4 regions of the Halomonas sp. WWR20 genome follow, and region 4 is predicted to be linked to each of the others. Evidence: predicted binding sites of a transcription regulator. Region 4 holds the regulator's gene; each other region holds the start of a gene.

Region 1 (4,226 bases), on a different contig from region 4:
TGACCTTGGGCAGGAAGTCGACCACGTATTCGGCGCCGCGGTAGAGTTCGGTATGGCCTTTTTGCCGACCGAAGCCTTTGACTTCGGTGACGGTAATCCCCTGTACACCGATTTCCGAGAGTGATTCACGAACGTCATCCAGCTTGAACGGCTTGATGATGGCGGTCACCAGTTTCATCGTCATTCTCCTCGCATTGGGTATGCGGGTGGCGCGCACCACCCTCGATATGCCAAGTGGTAATGTTTCAAGCATACACCGCTTGGTGCGGGATTAAAAAAGACCCCCCGAAGGGGGCCAGGGGAGCACGCCAGCTCACTCGTTGCATCAGCTTATTTCTTGCTGACGATAAACTCGGGGTAGGCTTCCAGGCCGCACTCGACCAGGTCGACACCCTCGTATTCTTCCTCTTCGCTGACACGAATGCCCATGACAGCCTTGAGAATCAGCCAGACGATCAGGCTGGCGATGAAGACCCAGGCAAAGATACCGACAACCCCGATCAACTGAGCGACGAAGCTCGCATCGGCATTGCTCACCGGGACTACCATCACGCCCCAGATACCGGCAACGCCATGGGCTGAGATGGCACCGACCGGATCGTCGATCTTCAACTTGTCGAGCGTGACGATGGCGACGACAACCAGCAGGCCGCCGATGGCGCCGATAAGGGTGGCGCCCAGTGCGGAGGGTGAAAGCGGATCGGCGGTGATGGCGACCAGACCCGCGATGGCACCGTTGAGAGCCATGGTCAGATCCGCTTTGCGGAACCAGAACTTGGCCAGGATCAGCCCTGCGATCACCCCGCCGGCGGCAGCGGCATTGGTATTGACCAGTACCTGCGCCATGTTGTTGGCGGAGTCGACGTTGGACACCATCAACTCGGAGCCGCCGTTGAAGCCGAACCAGCCCATCCACAAGATAAAGGTGCCTAGTGTGGCCAGGGGCATGTTGGCGCCGGGAATGGCGAAGATGGCGCCGTTCTTACCGTATTTGCCCTTGCGTGGGCCGAGCACCAGCACGCCGGCCAGCGCGGCGGATGCACCGGCAAGATGCACGATACCCGATCCCGCGTAATCGGAGTAACCGATGGCCGACAGCCACCCACCCCCCCAGGTCCAGTAGCCGGAAATGGGGTAGATGACGCCCGTCATGACCACGGCGAAGGCCAGGAAGGCCCAGAGTTTCATGCGCTCGGCCACGGCTCCGGAGACGATGGACATGGCGGTGGCCACGAACACGACCTGGAAAAAGAAGTCGGCACGTGCGGAGTAGTAAACGTCACCGCCGCTGGCCATGACATCCCCCACGCTGTTCTCGCCGCCCAGCAGAAAGCCGAGGCTCGGCAGGATGCCGCCCTCGCCGCTCGAGTACATCAGGTAGTAGCCGAACAGCAGATACATGGTGCAAGCGATGGCAAACAGCACGATGTTCTTGGTCAAAATCTCGGCGGTGTTCTTCGAGCGCACCAGGCCGGCTTCCAGCATTGCGAAGCCGGCGGCCATCCACATGACCAGTATGCCGGAGATAAGGAAGTAGAAGGTATCCAGAGCGTACGACAGCTCCGTCAGTTGCCCAGTCAGTTCATTCATTATGTGTTTTCTCCTAAGTCCAGCGCCTTATACGGCGTCGGCCCCGCGTTCACCCGTACGGATGCGAATGACATCATCGAGTGGCGTGACGAAGAGTTTGCCGTCACCAATCTTGCCGCTGTTGGCGGCGCTGCAGATGGCGTCCACCACGCTCTCGACGCGCGCATCTTCCACCGCAATCTCGATCTTTACCTTGGGTAGGAAATCCACGACGTACTCAGCGCCGCGATAGAGTTCCGTGTGGCCTTTCTGGCGGCCAAATCCCTTCACCTCGGTGACCGTGATCCCCTGGACGCCATTGTCGGCCAGCGCCTCCCGGACATCGTCGAGCTTGAAGGGTTTGATAATGGCGGTGATGAGTTTCATCCCAGTTCTCCGTTGTCGGCTTGCGCCTGACTGAGTAAAGGCAGGAGATATGCCACCTGGAAAAAAAGTCATTTTTTTCAGCTAATTAACGATTTTCCTTATCTTGCTGCTTGGCAGTTTTCGAAGGTAAGCGTGTGTCTATGCACTATTGTTGTGCGTGATATCTATTTTGGTGCGTCATGGCGGCGCATGCGGAGTTGGCATGTCTTGCGTATGCTATGAAGGTTACCGTTCTTGATAAGAGGAACAGCTCCATGCTGAACAATGACAGGCTTGGGCGGCTTGCCCAGCAAATTGGCGAACGGCTGCAGGATGCCTCGCATGCGCCGGAGGACATTCAGCGCAACGTACAGAGCGTCATGCGTGGCGCCTTCGACCGCCTGGAACTCGTCTCCCGTGAGGACTTCGATATCCTCATGGACGTACTGCAACGCACCCGCCAGCGGGTCGAGGCGCTGGAAAAGCAGGTCGAGGCGCTGGAAGTGGCACTGGCGGCAGAGGCGCCAGCCACTTCTGCTGGCGCACCTGGGGGAGCTTCCGCATCGGCGCCGGCGACACCAGCCAAACCTGCCGCATCGAATGAGCCTGCCGTAAAGGACGCGGTGGATGGCGCGCCGAGCACGCCCGCGGAGGATGCCGGCGGTGCAGAGACGAGCGAGACGATTTCTCCCCGCGGCCGCCAAAAGCCCAAGGCCTGACAGCGCCTTGGCGTCTTCACGGAGGCCGGGCCAGGGCAGACAATCGAGGGCCCGCGGCCACTGGTCGAAGTCGGGGGACTTTTCCGGACTCATGTAACACGAAGTAAGCGTGCGGGTTGGCTTGGCCGGCATTTCAGCGTATATCAGAGATTACGCTAATAACGGCGCGACAAGGAGAAAGGCATGGCACTCGCCATCATCAACACGCGTGCTAGCCTGGGGCTTGAGGCGCCGGAAGTGCTGGTCGAGGTGCATCTCACCAATGGCTTGCCGGGGTTGGCCATCGTCGGGCTGCCGGAAGCCGCGGTAAAGGAGAGCCGGGAGCGGGTGCGTAGTGCGCTGATCAATGCCGGCTTCGAGTTTCCCGCCCGTCGCATCACACTCAACCTGGCCCCGGCGGATCTGCCCAAGGAAGGTGGACGTTTCGATCTGCCCATTGCCTTGGGCATTCTGGTCGCCTCGGGCCAGATTCCCGAAACCGCCGTGGCGGGGCTGGAATGCCTGGGAGAGCTGGCGCTGGATGGCCGGCTGCGCCCGGTGACCGGGGTGTTGCCGGCCGCGTTGGCGGCGAGGCGCGACGGACATGCCTTGCTGCTCCCCGAGGCGAACGCCGACGAGGCGGCATTGGCCGGTGACGTGGCGGTCTATCCGGCCAACCATCTGTTGCAGGTGGTAGCGCACCTGCTGAAACAGCAACGCATCGCCGTGCACCAGATTGGTGAAACGCCCGTGCCGCAACTGTCCGAGACCGATCTCAAGGATGTGCGCGGCCAGCACCAAGCGCGGCGGGCGCTGGAGGTGGCGGCGGCAGGTGGACATAACCTGCTGTTTTCCGGACCGCCAGGTACCGGCAAGACCATGCTGGCCAGTCGCCTTCCCAGCATTCTGCCACCGCTGGGGAATGACGAGGCGCTTGAGGTCGCGGCGGTGCGTTCGGTATGCGGCTTGCCGATTCTCGAGCGCTGGGGACAGCGCCCTTTCCGGGCACCGCATCACACGGCGAGTGCCGTGGCATTGGTGGGAGGAGGATCGCGTCCACGCCCCGGGGAGATCTCGCTGGCGCATCATGGCGTGCTGTTTTTAGATGAGATGCCCGAATTCGATCGCCACGTGCTGGAGGTGCTTCGTGAACCGCTGGAATCGGGTCAGATCCGTATCGCCAGGGCCAGTTATCAACGCTGCTTTCCGGCACGCTTTCAATTGGTGGCGGCAATGAATCCGTGTCCTTGTGGCCATCTTGGCGATCCCCGGCGCTCGTGTATCTGTACGCCGGCCCAGATCCAGCGCTACCAGTCGCGCCTGTCGGGCCCGCTTCTCGATCGTATCGACCTGCAGGTCGAAGTCCCGGCGATACCCGCCGCCCAACTGACCGAGCAGCGCCAGGCGGAGAGTTCCCGAGCAGTGCGAGAGCGTGTGCTGGCGGCCCGTGAATGCCAACAGGCACGAGGCGCGCTCAATGCCCATCTGCCGGGGCGGACCCTGGAGGAGTGTTGCGCCCTGGGGCACCAGGAGCGTACCTGGCTGGCCGATGTGCTCAATCGGCTCAACCTCTCGGCCCGCGCCTACCATCGC
Region 2 (4,226 bases), on a different contig from region 4:
GCGCGTTCTTGCCGCTCAGTACGAAGGCGATCGCATGAACCTGACCGTCATTCGCAACAGTGGCGACAACCGCTTCTATACGCCTGATGGGCATAGCCTCGATCCGGCATTCAATCGTTTTCCGTTCAACGGCAAGCATCGCGTCAGCTCGCCTTTCAACCTGCGCCGCCACCATCCGATCACCGGCCGCATCAGCCCGCACCGGGGAACGGACTTCGCCATGCGTAACGGTACCCCCGTCTTGGCGCCGGCAGATGGCCGCGTGGTCAAGACGGACTTCCAAGCCGGCGGCGCGGGCAATTATCTCGTAATCCAGCATGATAACGGCTACAAGACACGCTACATGCACCTTTCCAAATCACTGGTGAAGCCTGGTCAGCGCGTCTCCATGGGCGATCGTATCGCCCTGTCCGGCAATACCGGCGGTAGCACCGGCCCCCATCTGCACTACGAAATCATGGTCAACAATCGCCAAGTCGACGCCATGCGCGTCAAGCTGCCTGACAGTCAGAGCCTGTCGGGTCAGGCACTGGCCGCCTTCAAGCAGGAATCGAAGCAATTGTTAGCCAAGCTACATGATGACGGCAAGACTGCCATTGTCGCCAGCCGTTCCGCAGCGGGCCCACGCGCCGACGGTGGCTAATCCGCCCCCACGCTTGAAATGATGGTGTGACTGTTACGACAACGCCCCGCGTCTGCGGGGCGTTGTCGTATCATTGTAGAGCCCACCGATTGTGCAGCGCGATGGAGCGATAAGCCGGCTTCAAGGTTCGAAAACGCGACCGTCGAGAAAATTGTCGGCCATCATGGCGATGTCACCGCGATCCCCCGGCAATGACCAGGCCTGATCATGATCACCTTCGATCTTGCTGTCGCTCAGGGGGACGGAAAGCTTCAGATCGCCTGCCGCCTGGCGGTAGAGGTCGGGACGCACACAGCGCCGAACGGCGGCCTGCAGATCCAGTGTCTGGGGCAGGTGGCCCCAGCGCTGCATCTGGTGCGCATACCATAGGGTTTGCGAGTACCAGGGAAAAGTAGCGGCATGACGAAAGAACAACGTGCCACCGGAACCCGCATCCTCGTCACGACTCATCTCGTCAGGATCGCACAGCCCCGCCTCGACAATCTGCGGCGAGACGTCCAGATACCCTCCCAGGCACAATAGGCGCGCCGCACGCTCGCGATTGCCGGGCTCGTCGAGCCAGCGGCAGGCCTTCAGCAAGGCACGCAATACCGCGCGGTGTGTATTGGGGTACTGCTCGGCCCACGTTTCACATACGCCGAAGACCTTCTCTTGACTGGCGCCCCAGATATCGAAACTGCTGCACAGCATACGCCCCAGGCCGCGACTGACTGCTAGCCGGTTCCAGGGTTCACCTACGCAGTAACCCTCCAGGACGCCGGATTCGAGCTGAGACGCCATCAGCGGTGGCGGCACCACACGCAATTCCAGATCCCGATCCGGATCGATGCCCCCCGCCGCCAACCAGTAACGCAACAGGTAACGGTGCGAGGAGAAAGAGTAGACATTGGCGAAACGCAAGGCAGGCTGCCCGTCGTGACGCCGCGCTTCGATCACTCGCGCCAATGCCCGCGCCCGCGTCACCGGATGGGCCATGGCCTCGGCATCCAGTGCGCTCATCGCGGCATGCAGCGACTGAGAAACGGTAATCGCATTACCGCCCAGATTAAGGGTCAGCGCTGAAAGCATCGGTGTCGCGCGGCCATCCAGTCCCAGCGTCGAGGCCAACGGCATCAGCGCCAGCATCTGGGCGCCATCGAGTCTCCCCAACTGTACGCCATCGCGCAGCCCAGCCCAGGAGGTTTCGACACTCAACGCGACCTCCAGCCCCTCGGCCGCGAAAAAGCCCTGCTCCAAGGCAACCACCAGAGGCGCCGCATCATTGAGCGGCAACATTCCCAAGGTCAGACGACGCAACTCCGGCGCGGGAAAACTCCCCTCCATCCCGTTGGTCTCCATGCACTCCTCCTACCTTTTGTTCTTGTCCGTAGCGGACAGCAGTTCCTGGGCCAGCTCATGGATGGTCATGCGTCGATTCATCGCTGTGTTCCGCAGGTACTGGTAGGCAGCCTCTTCGCCGAGTCCGCGAACTTCCATGACCATGGCCTTGGCCCGGTCGATAGCTCGGCGCTGGGCCAGGGTTTCCTGGGTACGGTTCAGCTCGCCCTTGAGCGCACGATGCGTTTCGAAACTCGAGATGGCGACATTGAGCATCGAGCGCACCAGTGCCGGCCCCACACTATCCACTACATAGGTACTGACCCCAGCACGAGCGGCCTGCTGGTTCAGGTCCGGCGCTTCCTCATCGGCCAGCATGATCATCGGTTTGGGATAGCGTCGCCCGAGCTGCCCTAGATGCTCCAGCGTGTCACGACTGGGTAGCGCGGCATCGACGATGACCGCATCCGGCTGCAGACGCTCCATGATGGCATAAAGGTCTTCTTGCTCGTCCACGGTCGTGATGACCTCGAACCCCGCCTCGAGGAGTGCTTGCTCCAGCGCCCGGGATCGCTCGCCCCGGGTATCCACGATCAGCACTCTTATCATGCGCGCTCCCCTGCCTGTGGTGCCTTGTCTTGTGTGTCTAGCAGTATCCATGCCAAAGACGTAAACACAACCTTCCCGCCCCGCCCATGACATCGGCGCACCGCGCCGTGCATTGTCCTAGTGCAAGCGGCATGCAACATGCGCCAAAGCGGCACGTAGACATCGCATCACCGCAGCCCACGCCGTACATAATGCCCTGTATGGCAGCGCTTTCTATAGGTTGGCATGCAATCTGCTTAAGGGAAGACACCAGGACGTGGACCAGGCTTGCGTTGCGAGTACGAGTGCGTCGAACCGGGACCTTCAACGACGAAGGGCCATGCATTCGTGTTCGATACCGTCTCGACGAGGAACGTCCCATGGACATTCGCAACAAAGCCAACAGGATCCGCCTGTTCAGTTTCAACACGCCGCAGATGCGTGCCTTCCATCTGTCGTGGTTCGCCTTCCATGTCTGCTTCTTCGGCTGGTTCGGCATCGCGCCGCTGATGGCAGTGGTGCGTGACGACCTTGGCCTGACCAAGACCCAGATCGGCAATACCATCATCGCCTCGGTAGCGATCACCGTCATCGTGCGTCTGGCCATCGGCGTGCTCTGCGACAAGATTGGCCCACGCAAGGCCTACACTTGGCTGTTGTGTCTGGGATCCCTGCCAGTGATGATGATCGGCTTCGCCGACAGCTTCGAGAGCTTCTTCATCGCCCGCCTGGCGATCGGCGCCATCGGGGCCTCCTTTGTCATTACCCAGTACCACACTTCGGTGATGTTCGGCCCCAACGTGGTGGGCACCGCCAATGCCACCACCGCCGGTTGGGGTAACCTGGGCGGCGGCACCACGCAGATCCTGATGCCACTGGTCTTCTCCGGCATTCTCATGCTCGGTGTCGAGGCCACGCTCGGCTGGCGCCTGGCCATGGTCGTGCCCGGCATCGTGCTGTTCATCACCGGCATTGCCTACTATTTCCTGACCCAGGATGCCCCCGACGGCAACTTCGACGAACTGCGTGAACGTGGCGAGCTGCCCCGTGCCGAAAAAGAGCACAGCATGGGCCGAACCTTTGCCGCCGCCGCCAAGGACAAACGCGTCTGGGCCCTGTTCGTGGTCTATGCCGCCTGCTTTGGTGTCGAGCTGACCATCAACAACATCGCCGCCATCTACTACTTCGACACGTTTGATCTCGATCTGTCTACCGCCGGTCTCATCGCCGGCCTGTTCGGCCTGATGAACCTCTTCGCCCGCACCCTGGGCGGCGTATTCTCCGATCTCTTCGCTCGCAACGGGGGGCTCAAGGGCCGCGTACGCTGGCTGTTCATCGCCATGTTCTGCGAGGGCATCGCACTGATGTTCTTCTCCCAGATGCATGTCCTGACGCTGGCCATCGGCATCATGCTGGTCTTCAGTCTCTTCACCCAGATGGCCGAAGGCGCCACCTTCGGCGTGGTCCCCTTCATCAACAAGAAGGCCCTGGGTGCGGTGGCCGGCATCGTCGGTGCCGGCGGTAACGCCGGCGCCGTCGCCGCCGGTTTCCTGTTCCGCTCGGAGTCCCTGACCTACCAGCAGGGCCTGTTCTATCTCGGCGTGGCCGTGCTGCTGGCGTCTTTCTGCGCCCTGCTGGTGCGCTTCTCGCCCCAGGTGTTGGCAGAAGAAGATGCGGC
Region 3 (4,226 bases), on a different contig from region 4:
CGATCACTGCCCACCAAAAACCGCACGGCTGACCGAGCTGGCCGGGGGGCAGGAAAATACTGGCGGGTAGCGCCAGATGATCGAGAATGGGGGTGGCAACTTCGGCGCTGTCGCGCCAGCCACCGTCGAAGGTCAGCGCGATACGTGGCACCGGGTCGCGATGCAGCCGACGAGCCTGGCGCAGGCTGGTGATATGGGTATGTTCGGCGAGGCTCTTGATCAACTGGCGAAAGCTGTCAGGCCCCAAGCAATAAGGGGCGTTATGCGGCAGGCGCGCGCTGTCTTCGTCGGGCAGTATGCGATGCAGCACCAGAATGGCGCTGCGCCCCCATAAGGGTTCGGCAAGACTTCTGCGCCAATGGCCGCGCAGACGCTGAACGAGATCCGGTGCTTGGAACAGATGCGGCATGTCCCCCTCCTTGGCGCTTATCACGTCGTGTGTCACCTCGATCCATGCGGCCCGGTCCCTGTCGCGACATCCTGTCGAGGCGTATCGGGGCGCATACCAAAAGCATACTGCGTGGTCTTGTTTTGGCCAGGATGTTGGCGCAGAAAAGCTCACCCGGCGTGATAGGCGAGACGCGTCATGCGCACTTCATCAGTTCCGCATCCCATGCGCCGATATCAACACCAGCCGTACGCGACACTGGACCAGGCGCAGGGCGAAGTCGGTGTCGGCTGTGTCGTCGAGGTTCATGTCATGGCCCCCGAGACGCTCGAAGCACTCGCGTCGTATCGCGAGATTCCCTTCGGGATTCCCCTGGCCGGGGCGTGTAGCCCGTGTATATAAAAATCGCCTCCAGCGTCGGCTGAGTCCCGACAGGCGCAGATGCGCATGCTGCGTCAGGATCACGGCATCGGCGCGCTGCTGGATGAAGGCCTGATGTACCGCCAGCCACCATTTTTCGGTGGCGATGAAGCTGTCGTCCAGAAACACCACGATCTTGCCTTGCGTCAGGCGAACGCCGCGATGACGCCTGGCGCCCTGTGTCAGGGGATAGCCAATCGCCATCTGCGCACCATAACGCAGGGCAATTGTTCGCAGCTCTTGCACGTCCCGGGCGAGCACCAGCAGTTGGGTGGGTTCGACGTGACACGCCAACGTCCTTACGAGCGCGGCAAGGCAACGCTCGAGATGGTCCGAGGTCTGGCGTGAGTCGATCACGAAACTGTACATGGTGAGCCATATTGGGTAGCGGTAACGTCGCGTAATGAAAGGAAATCGTAAGCGCGTGACACAGAACGTGGCAATCGTGCCGGTGTGTGGTTTTTCTAGCCTTGGCAAGGCTTAACCGATTAAACGTGACGGTCAGCGAGCGGCAATTCAGTACAGGGGTTGAGCGATGCATCATTAAGGTGCATAAGGGCGTTTTAGTGCTTTGTTATGGTGCATTCCAATACCCGCAGCACTAAAATGATGCGGGGAAGCGTTATGCTGGTGCCGGGTGGGACGAGAGGAGCGGAGGACTTTTAGCTTTTCTATCATTCGGTTAGGGGTGAGTCGGTAGCCATGCTCAATAAGTTGGCATAGCTTCTGCATTATAATCGTCAATTTCGTGCTCCCCATGGGCAGAAGCTGCGGGGCATGCTACAAACGACGCTGGACACGCTAGTCAACATCCGAGCTTATGTGCTCATAGTGGAGGACAACATGGCTGAGAAGACCCTCGCCCTTATCGAAGAACACGACGTCAAGTGGATAGATCTGCGCTTTACCGACACCAAGGGCAAGGAGCAGCACGTCACGATTCCGGCCCACGCGGTGGATGACGAGTTTTTCGAAAATGGTCAGATGTTCGATGGCTCCTCCATTGAAGGCTGGAAGGGCATCAACGAGTCCGACATGATCCTGATGCCGGAAGATGGTACCGGTTTCCTCGATCCGTTCACCGAAGATTCCACGCTGGTGCTGCGTTGCGACATCATCGAGCCGGCCACTATGCAAGGCTATGAGCGCGATCCGCGTTCCATCGCCAAGCGTGCCGAAGCCTACCTGAACTCCACTGGGCTGGGCGATACCGCATTCTTCGGTCCGGAACCCGAATTCTTCATCTTCGACGAAGTGCACTGGAAGGCCGACATCCAGGGCGCGATGTACAAGATCACCTCCGAAGAGGGCGCCTGGTCCACCGACGCGACGCGTCTCGAAGGCGGCAATCTGGGCCACCGCCCGCGCGTCAAGGGCGGCTACTTCCCGGTACCGCCGGTGGATTCCTTCCACGACATCCGCAGCGCGATGTGCAACACCCTGGAAGCGATCGGCCAGTCCGTGGAAGTGCATCACCACGAAGTCGCCAACGCCGGCCAGAACGAGATTGGTGTGAAGTTCAACACGCTGGTCAAGAAGGCCGACGAAGTTCAGGAGATGAAGTACGTCATCCACAACGTGGCGCACGCCTACGGCAAGACGGCGACTTTCATGCCCAAGCCGCTGGTCGGCGACAATGGTTCCGGCATGCACGTTCACCAGTCCTTCTGGAAGGATGGCGTGAACATGTTCGCTGGCGATGAGTACGCTGGGCTGTCCGAGACCGCGCTGTACTACATCGGCGGTGTCATCAAGCACGCACGCGCCCTGAACGCGTTCACCAACCCGGCGACCAACTCCTACAAGCGTCTGGTACCGGGCTTCGAGGCGCCGGTCATGCTGGCCTATTCCGCGCGTAACCGCAGTGCCTCGATTCGCATCCCGTACACGGCCAGCCCCAAGGGCAAGCGTGTCGAAACGCGTTTCCCCGACCCGGCCGCTAACCCGTACCTGTCGTTCGCGGCACTGCTGATGGCGGGAATCGACGGTATCAAGAACAAGATTCATCCCGGCGATGCGATGGACAAGAACCTGTATGACCTGCCTCCGGAAGAGGGCAAGAAGGTTCCGACGGTCGCCAGCAGCCTGGACCAGGCGCTGGAAGCGTTGAACGCGGATCGTGCCTTCCTTACCGAAGGCGGTGTGTTCACCGACGACATGATCGATGCCTACATCGAGCTCAAGGGTGAGGACGTCGAGCGCCTGCGCATGACGACGCATCCGATCGAGTTCGACATGTACTACAGCTGCTGATAGGCATTTTGTGAGCGTCATGCTCGCGAAACGATACGACACAGGCCCCGCCAATCGGCGGGGCCTGTTTGTTTGGGGCCAAGCAAACCCTATCTCGCCGCAAGCTGCCGGCCATCGGCACATGCTTCGCTGGCGGATACGCGCTGTCGGCTGCGGCTGTCTCGCCCTGTTGGCTGGCGAGGTGCTGGCGGCCCCCGCCTATCGTGTTATCGATGCCGGCGGCAGCGTGACCTTCGGCGATTGGTCAATTGTCGGCAATGCGTGCCTCGAGGTTCATGCGCAGCCATCTGGTCGAGGGCTGACATCTCCTGCGGGCAGCGTCTGTCGATAGCGCAGGCGTCATGCACCAAATGAGTGCGGCGATGATATTTTATGTGCAGCATGATGCCATGCCGGTGATGAATAAAGACAAAGCGCCTTGACCGGCTCGCCCTGACAAGGGCCTTGATAGCTTCTCATGGTGAAGCCGGGAGACGCTGTTTTAAGGAGTCGATTCAGGAAATCGAGAGCATTTTCTTCCCCGGCCATGAGAGGGCACGGACTGGCGCGCTTCTTGCAGTGCAAGGGGACGAGGGAGGAGCACCATATTGGAACGGGCCATGTATCAACGCTTGCTGGAACATCTTACGACCGCCGTGGTGCTACTGGACGGTGAGTTGCGTGTGCGCTGGCTGAATCCGGCGGCGGAGGCGCTGCTGTCATCCAGTTGCGCGCGGGTGGCCGGACAGCAGTTGGAGTGTCTCGACGGGGTCGAGGGCGCGGTGGCCGAGGTGTTGTCCAAGGCCCTCAAGGAGTTTCATCCTTTCACTCAACGCGAGGCGTCGTTGCTGGTGCCGCCCGGTGAAGTGATCACCGTCGATTTCAACGCCACGCCGCTCTCCGAGGACGAGCTGCTGCTCGAGATCGAGCCGCGTGACCGGTTGCTGCGTATTTCCCGCGAGGAGGCGTTGATCGCCCGCCAGGAAACCATCAAGGTGCTGTCGCGTGGGCTGGCCCATGAGGTGAAGAACCCGCTCGGCGGGATACGCGGCGCGGCACAGCTGCTCGAGCGTGATCTTCCGGACCCGCAACTTGCCGAGTTTACGCGCATCATCATCGAAGAGGTCGACCGTCTGCGTGACCTGGTCGATCGCATGCTGGGTCCCAATGCCTTGGTCCATCATGA
Region 4 (4,226 bases):
TGCGCGTGGCGGGAGCCGTTTGCAGCTCATTGATCAAGGAGACCAGAAGGTTTGCAGGCAGGTTGTCGATCGCGTAATAGCCGAGATCTTCAAGTGCCTGCAGCGCTACGGATTTTCCTGAACCGGAACGGCCGCTGATGATGACTAGCTGCATGCGCGATCCTTAACTGCCGGGTTCGGGTTGCCGGATCGCATGGATCAGGATGTCATACAGTTCGCGCTGGCTCTGTGCCTTGCGCAGCCTCGTCCGGGTCGAGGCATCGTTCATGATTCCGGCAACCTGGGCCAATAGCGACAGATGCGTATCATCGGCCTGCTCGGGTACCAGCAGAACGAAGAGAAGATCCACGGGTTCGCCGTCGATGGCGTCGAAATCGATAGGCTGCTGCAGGCGCAGAAAACCGGCAATCGGGTTTTTGCAGTGCGGGTTGCGCGCATGGGGGATGGCGACACCGTTACCGATGCCGGTACTGCCCAGACGCTCTCGGCCGATCAGGCGGCTGAAGACTTCCTGACTGTCGAGGCTGGGCGTGTTCTGAGCGATAAAGGTGCTGAAGAATTCCAGCACCCTTTTTTTGCTTCCCCCGGTCACATCGAACAGCGTGCGCTCGGGGGGCAGGATGTTTTCCAATGTCATGGTAGGGAGCTAGCGGGCGTCGGTGCCTTGGGCACGGGCCTGAGCTTTTTCCTTGTGTTTGACCAATTGGCGATCGAGCTTGTCGGCCAGGGCGTCGATGGCGGCGTACATGTCATTGTCCTGCGCGTCGGCATGCAGATCTGCACCGGCTACATGGAGCGTGCAAGCGGCTTGCTGGCGTTCCTTTTCAACGGAAAGCATCACATGAGCGAGAGTGATGTTGTCATAGTGACGTTCCATTCGGGCGAGCTTTTCGTTCATATAGTTACGCAGGGCGTCACTCACTTCAACATGATGGCCGGTGATATTGACTTGCATGGCACGCTCCTTTTCCAACGGGTGCGATTTGATTGTAATCCTTTTTATGCTGCTGCATACCCCTGCGCTCGGGTTGAGCCACGTCAGGCGAGACGCTTGCGTTCGCTGGAAGGGGGGATGCCCATCGCTTCGCGGTACTTGGCGATTGTACGACGTGCAACCTGGATGCCATCCTCCGCCAGCAAGTCGACGAGTTTGCTATCGGAGAGGGGCTTGCGTGGCGGCTCGTCCCCGATCAGCTTTTTCAGACGCGCGCGAATCGCGGTGCTGGAATGGGCGTCGCCTTCTCCTCCCACGCCGCCCACATGACTGGAAAAGAAATATTTGAGCTCGAAGACGCCGCGTGGGGTATGGATGAATTTCTGCGTGGTCACCCGGGAAATCGTCGATTCGTGCATGTCCACCGTCTGGGCGATATCGGCGAGCACCAGCGGTTTCATGGCCTCTTCGCCGAGGGTCAGGAAGTCGAACTGGCGGGTCATGATCTCGCGTCCCACCTTGAGCAGGGTGTCGTTGCGACTGGACAGGCTCTTGAGCAGCCAGCGGGCTTCCTGGAGATGCTGCTTCATGAAAGTATTGTCGTCGCTTTTGTCGGCGCGTTTGATCAGGGCGGCATAATCGGGCTGGATGCGCACCCTGGGCAGCGCTTCGGGGTTGAGCTCGATGCGCCAGCCCTCCCGGCTATGACGGGCCACCAGGTCGGGGATGACATAGGCGCTGCCACTATCGTCAAAGCCCTGTCCCGGACGCGGGTCCAGCGTGCGGATCATGGCGATGACCGCGTCGAGTTCGTCATCCTCCAGGCGTAGCCGTCGCTTGAGCTGCTTGCGGTCATTGCTGGCCAGCACGTCGAGGAACTGTCGCACCAGGCGCTTGGCCTGGGGCAGCAATGGCGTGTTCTCGGGCAGGTTGCCAAGCTGCAGCAACAGGCATTCACGAAGATCCCGGGCGCAGATGCCGGTAGGGTCGAACTGTTGTATGTGCATCAGCACATGCTCGACATCGCTGAGTCTGAGGCCGCTGAGCCCTTGATCCCGCAAGCCTTCCGTCAACTCGTCCAAGGGCGCGTTGAGATAGCCATCGTTGCCCACGGCATCGATCAGGCTCTCGGCAATCAGTCGATCCCGGTCCGAAAAGTCGGTCATCGCCAGTTGCCAGTTCAGGTGATCCCGCAGGCTCATGCTGGTGGCGTTACGTTCGAAGTCCGGCCCGTCCTCGCTGCTGCCCGAAGATCCGCTTGCAGGAGCTACGTCCTGATAGGTGTCCGACCATTCGCTGTCCAGGGCAAGCTCCTCGGGAATGTCGCTTGCCCAGTCGTCTTCCGGAGTTTCGAGGGTTTCCTGTTCGCCAAACGCCTCGTCGAGCTCCAGCATGGGGTTGGATTCCAGGGCCTGCTGAATTTCCTGGCGCAGGTCCAATGTCGAAAGCTGAAGGAGCTGAATCGCCTGCTGGAGCTGAGGGGTCATGGTCAGCTGAGTGCCGACACGAAGCTGCAGCGTAGGTTTCATGGCCATGGTGATGAAGGGTCACTTGCCGCTAATGAATAACCTACGTTATCTGCGCGGAGCATGACTTGCAAGTGGGTAAGCAACAATCATGCCATGATCGTCGGAGTTGTTGCATGTCGTTGACCGCTAGCGTATAGGCGTCAAGCTGGCGACGCTTGGAGAGCGCATTAGAGCCGGAATTCGTGACCCAGGTAGACATCGCGTACGCGCTGATTGGCAAGGATCGCCTCGGTGCGGCCTTCGGCAATAATGCGCCCATCGCCTACGATGTAGGCGTTATCGCAAATATCCAGCGTTTCGCGAACGTTATGATCGGTAATCAACACGCCGATATCGCGATCCCTCAACTGGCGAATGATGCTCTTGATCTCGCCCACCGAAATGGGGTCGACGCCGGCAAAGGGTTCATCGAGCAGGATGAATGCCGGCTCGGTGGCAAGCGCCCGGGCAATCTCCACCCGTCGCCGCTCGCCTCCTGACAGGCTCATGCCTAGGTTGTTGCGAATATGACCGATATGAAACTCCTCGAGCAGCTCTTCGAGGCGTGCCTTGCGGTCGCTTTTGCCGAGATCGGAGCGGGTCTCGAGGATGGCCATGATATTGTCCGCCACCGACAGCTTGCGGAAAATCGAGGCTTCCTGGGGCAGGTAGCCGATACCGGCCCGGGCGCGCTTATGCATGGCGGCTCGCGAGAGGTCCTGGTCATCGATACGCACGTCGCCGGCATCGGCGCGGACCAGGCCGACAATCATATAGAAGGAGGTGGTCTTGCCGGCGCCGTTGGGACCCAGCAAGCCGACAATACTGCCTTGGCGGATGGTCAGGCTGATGTCGTGGACCACCCGGCGGCCCTTGTAGCTCTTGGCCAGATTGGCGGCGCTCAGGGTCTTCATGAGAGGTTCCTTGTCAGAGGCTCGTGAGGCTGCCATGCCGATAGGGGGCGACAGGCAGCGTCGGACTATTGCTGCTGAGGCGTAAGCGTCATGCGTACGCGTTGACGGTCGGTTCCCTGGGCATCAGAGCGGGCCTCAACCTGACGCTGGTCGAGAAAGTATTCCACGTAGGCGCCGTTGAAGGTGTCGCCGCCCTGGTGGAGTTCGGCCTGGTTGACGAGTTCCACCCGACGCTCGCCGGCATGATAGATAATGGTCTTGCCCCAGCCCTTGACGACAGGCTCCTGAGGCGCCGGCTGCTGTTCGAGATAAGCGCGATCGGCGCTATCGGTGGCGGTGACCTGGGTGACTTCGCCGCTATCGTTGCGCTGGATCTCGACGCGTTCGGCGCGCAGCTTCATGCTGCCCTGTTGCATATCGACATTACCGCTGTAGACGGCCGTACCTTGAATGTCGTTGAGTTCCAGGCGGTCCGCGGCGATCTCGATGGGCGCGCTGGCATCTCCCTCGAGAGCAAAAGCGGGGGCCGAGATGAAGCCCAGCAGGGCAAACGTCAAGACGGCGATGAAAGTTCGAATCATGAGGGATCCTCGGCAAGCGGTGGATGATGACCGCGCACGTTGCCTGTCAGGCGCATGCGCTCTTCATTGATCCAGGCATCGAAGCGTTCGCCGCTCACGCGCTGGTCGTGCTGATGTAGCGTGGCTTCGCTATCGCTCCAGGCATGCGCCTCGACGCTGTCGTAGTGCAGGGTCTGCGTGTCGAGCCGCCAGCCCTCTTCGGGTTGCTGCAGGCGAGCCTGGCCTTCGAGGGTGAGATGTCGGCCATCAGGGCCGAGTCGTCCATGTTCGCCGCTGGCGACCCAGACAC

The links. The regulator sigma-54, encoded in region 4, starts transcription at its own class of promoters, with help from an activator protein. The targets are predictions, from matches to a motif close to TGGCACNNNNNTTGCTNT.
Region 1: the regulator sigma-54 is predicted to act here: its motif matches at 1,994-2,011, upstream of ACW4DH_RS03945 (P-II family nitrogen regulator).
Region 2: the regulator sigma-54 is predicted to act here: its motif matches at 2,689-2,706, upstream of ACW4DH_RS18765 (ANTAR domain-containing response regulator).
Region 3: the regulator sigma-54 is predicted to act here: its motif matches at 1,524-1,541, upstream of glnA (glutamate--ammonia ligase).

The regions. Positions count from the first base shown of each region.
Region 1 is NZ_JBTRHR010000002.1:130,707-134,932, reverse strand. It holds gene glnK (P-II family nitrogen regulator) at 1-178, opposite strand, end outside; gene ACW4DH_RS03950 (ammonium transporter) at 331-1,590, opposite strand; gene ACW4DH_RS03945 (P-II family nitrogen regulator) at 1,618-1,956, opposite strand; gene ACW4DH_RS03940 (accessory factor UbiK family protein) at 2,211-2,654, shown strand; gene ACW4DH_RS03935 (YifB family Mg chelatase-like AAA ATPase) at 2,838-4,226, shown strand, end outside.
Region 2 is NZ_JBTRHR010000017.1:15,224-19,449, reverse strand. It holds gene ACW4DH_RS18775 (peptidoglycan DD-metalloendopeptidase family protein) at 1-643, shown strand, start outside; gene ACW4DH_RS18770 (CmpA/NrtA family ABC transporter substrate-binding protein) at 764-1,981, opposite strand; gene ACW4DH_RS18765 (ANTAR domain-containing response regulator) at 1,991-2,569, opposite strand; gene ACW4DH_RS18760 (MFS transporter) at 2,929-4,226, shown strand, end outside.
Region 3 is NZ_JBTRHR010000002.1:578,860-583,085, forward strand. It holds gene ACW4DH_RS06050 (polysaccharide deacetylase family protein) at 1-409, opposite strand, end outside; gene ACW4DH_RS06055 (glycosyltransferase family protein) at 599-1,165, opposite strand; gene glnA (glutamate--ammonia ligase) at 1,652-3,061, shown strand; gene glnL (nitrogen regulation protein NR(II)) at 3,661-4,226, shown strand, end outside.
Region 4 is NZ_JBTRHR010000001.1:411,416-415,641, reverse strand. It holds gene rapZ (RNase adapter RapZ) at 1-154, opposite strand, end outside; gene ptsN (PTS IIA-like nitrogen regulatory protein PtsN) at 164-637, opposite strand; gene hpf (ribosome hibernation-promoting factor, HPF/YfiA family) at 647-955, opposite strand; gene ACW4DH_RS01945 (RNA polymerase factor sigma-54) at 1,039-2,469, opposite strand; gene lptB (LPS export ABC transporter ATP-binding protein) at 2,631-3,356, opposite strand; gene lptA (lipopolysaccharide transport periplasmic protein LptA) at 3,422-3,937, opposite strand; gene lptC (LPS export ABC transporter periplasmic protein LptC) at 3,934-4,226, opposite strand, start outside.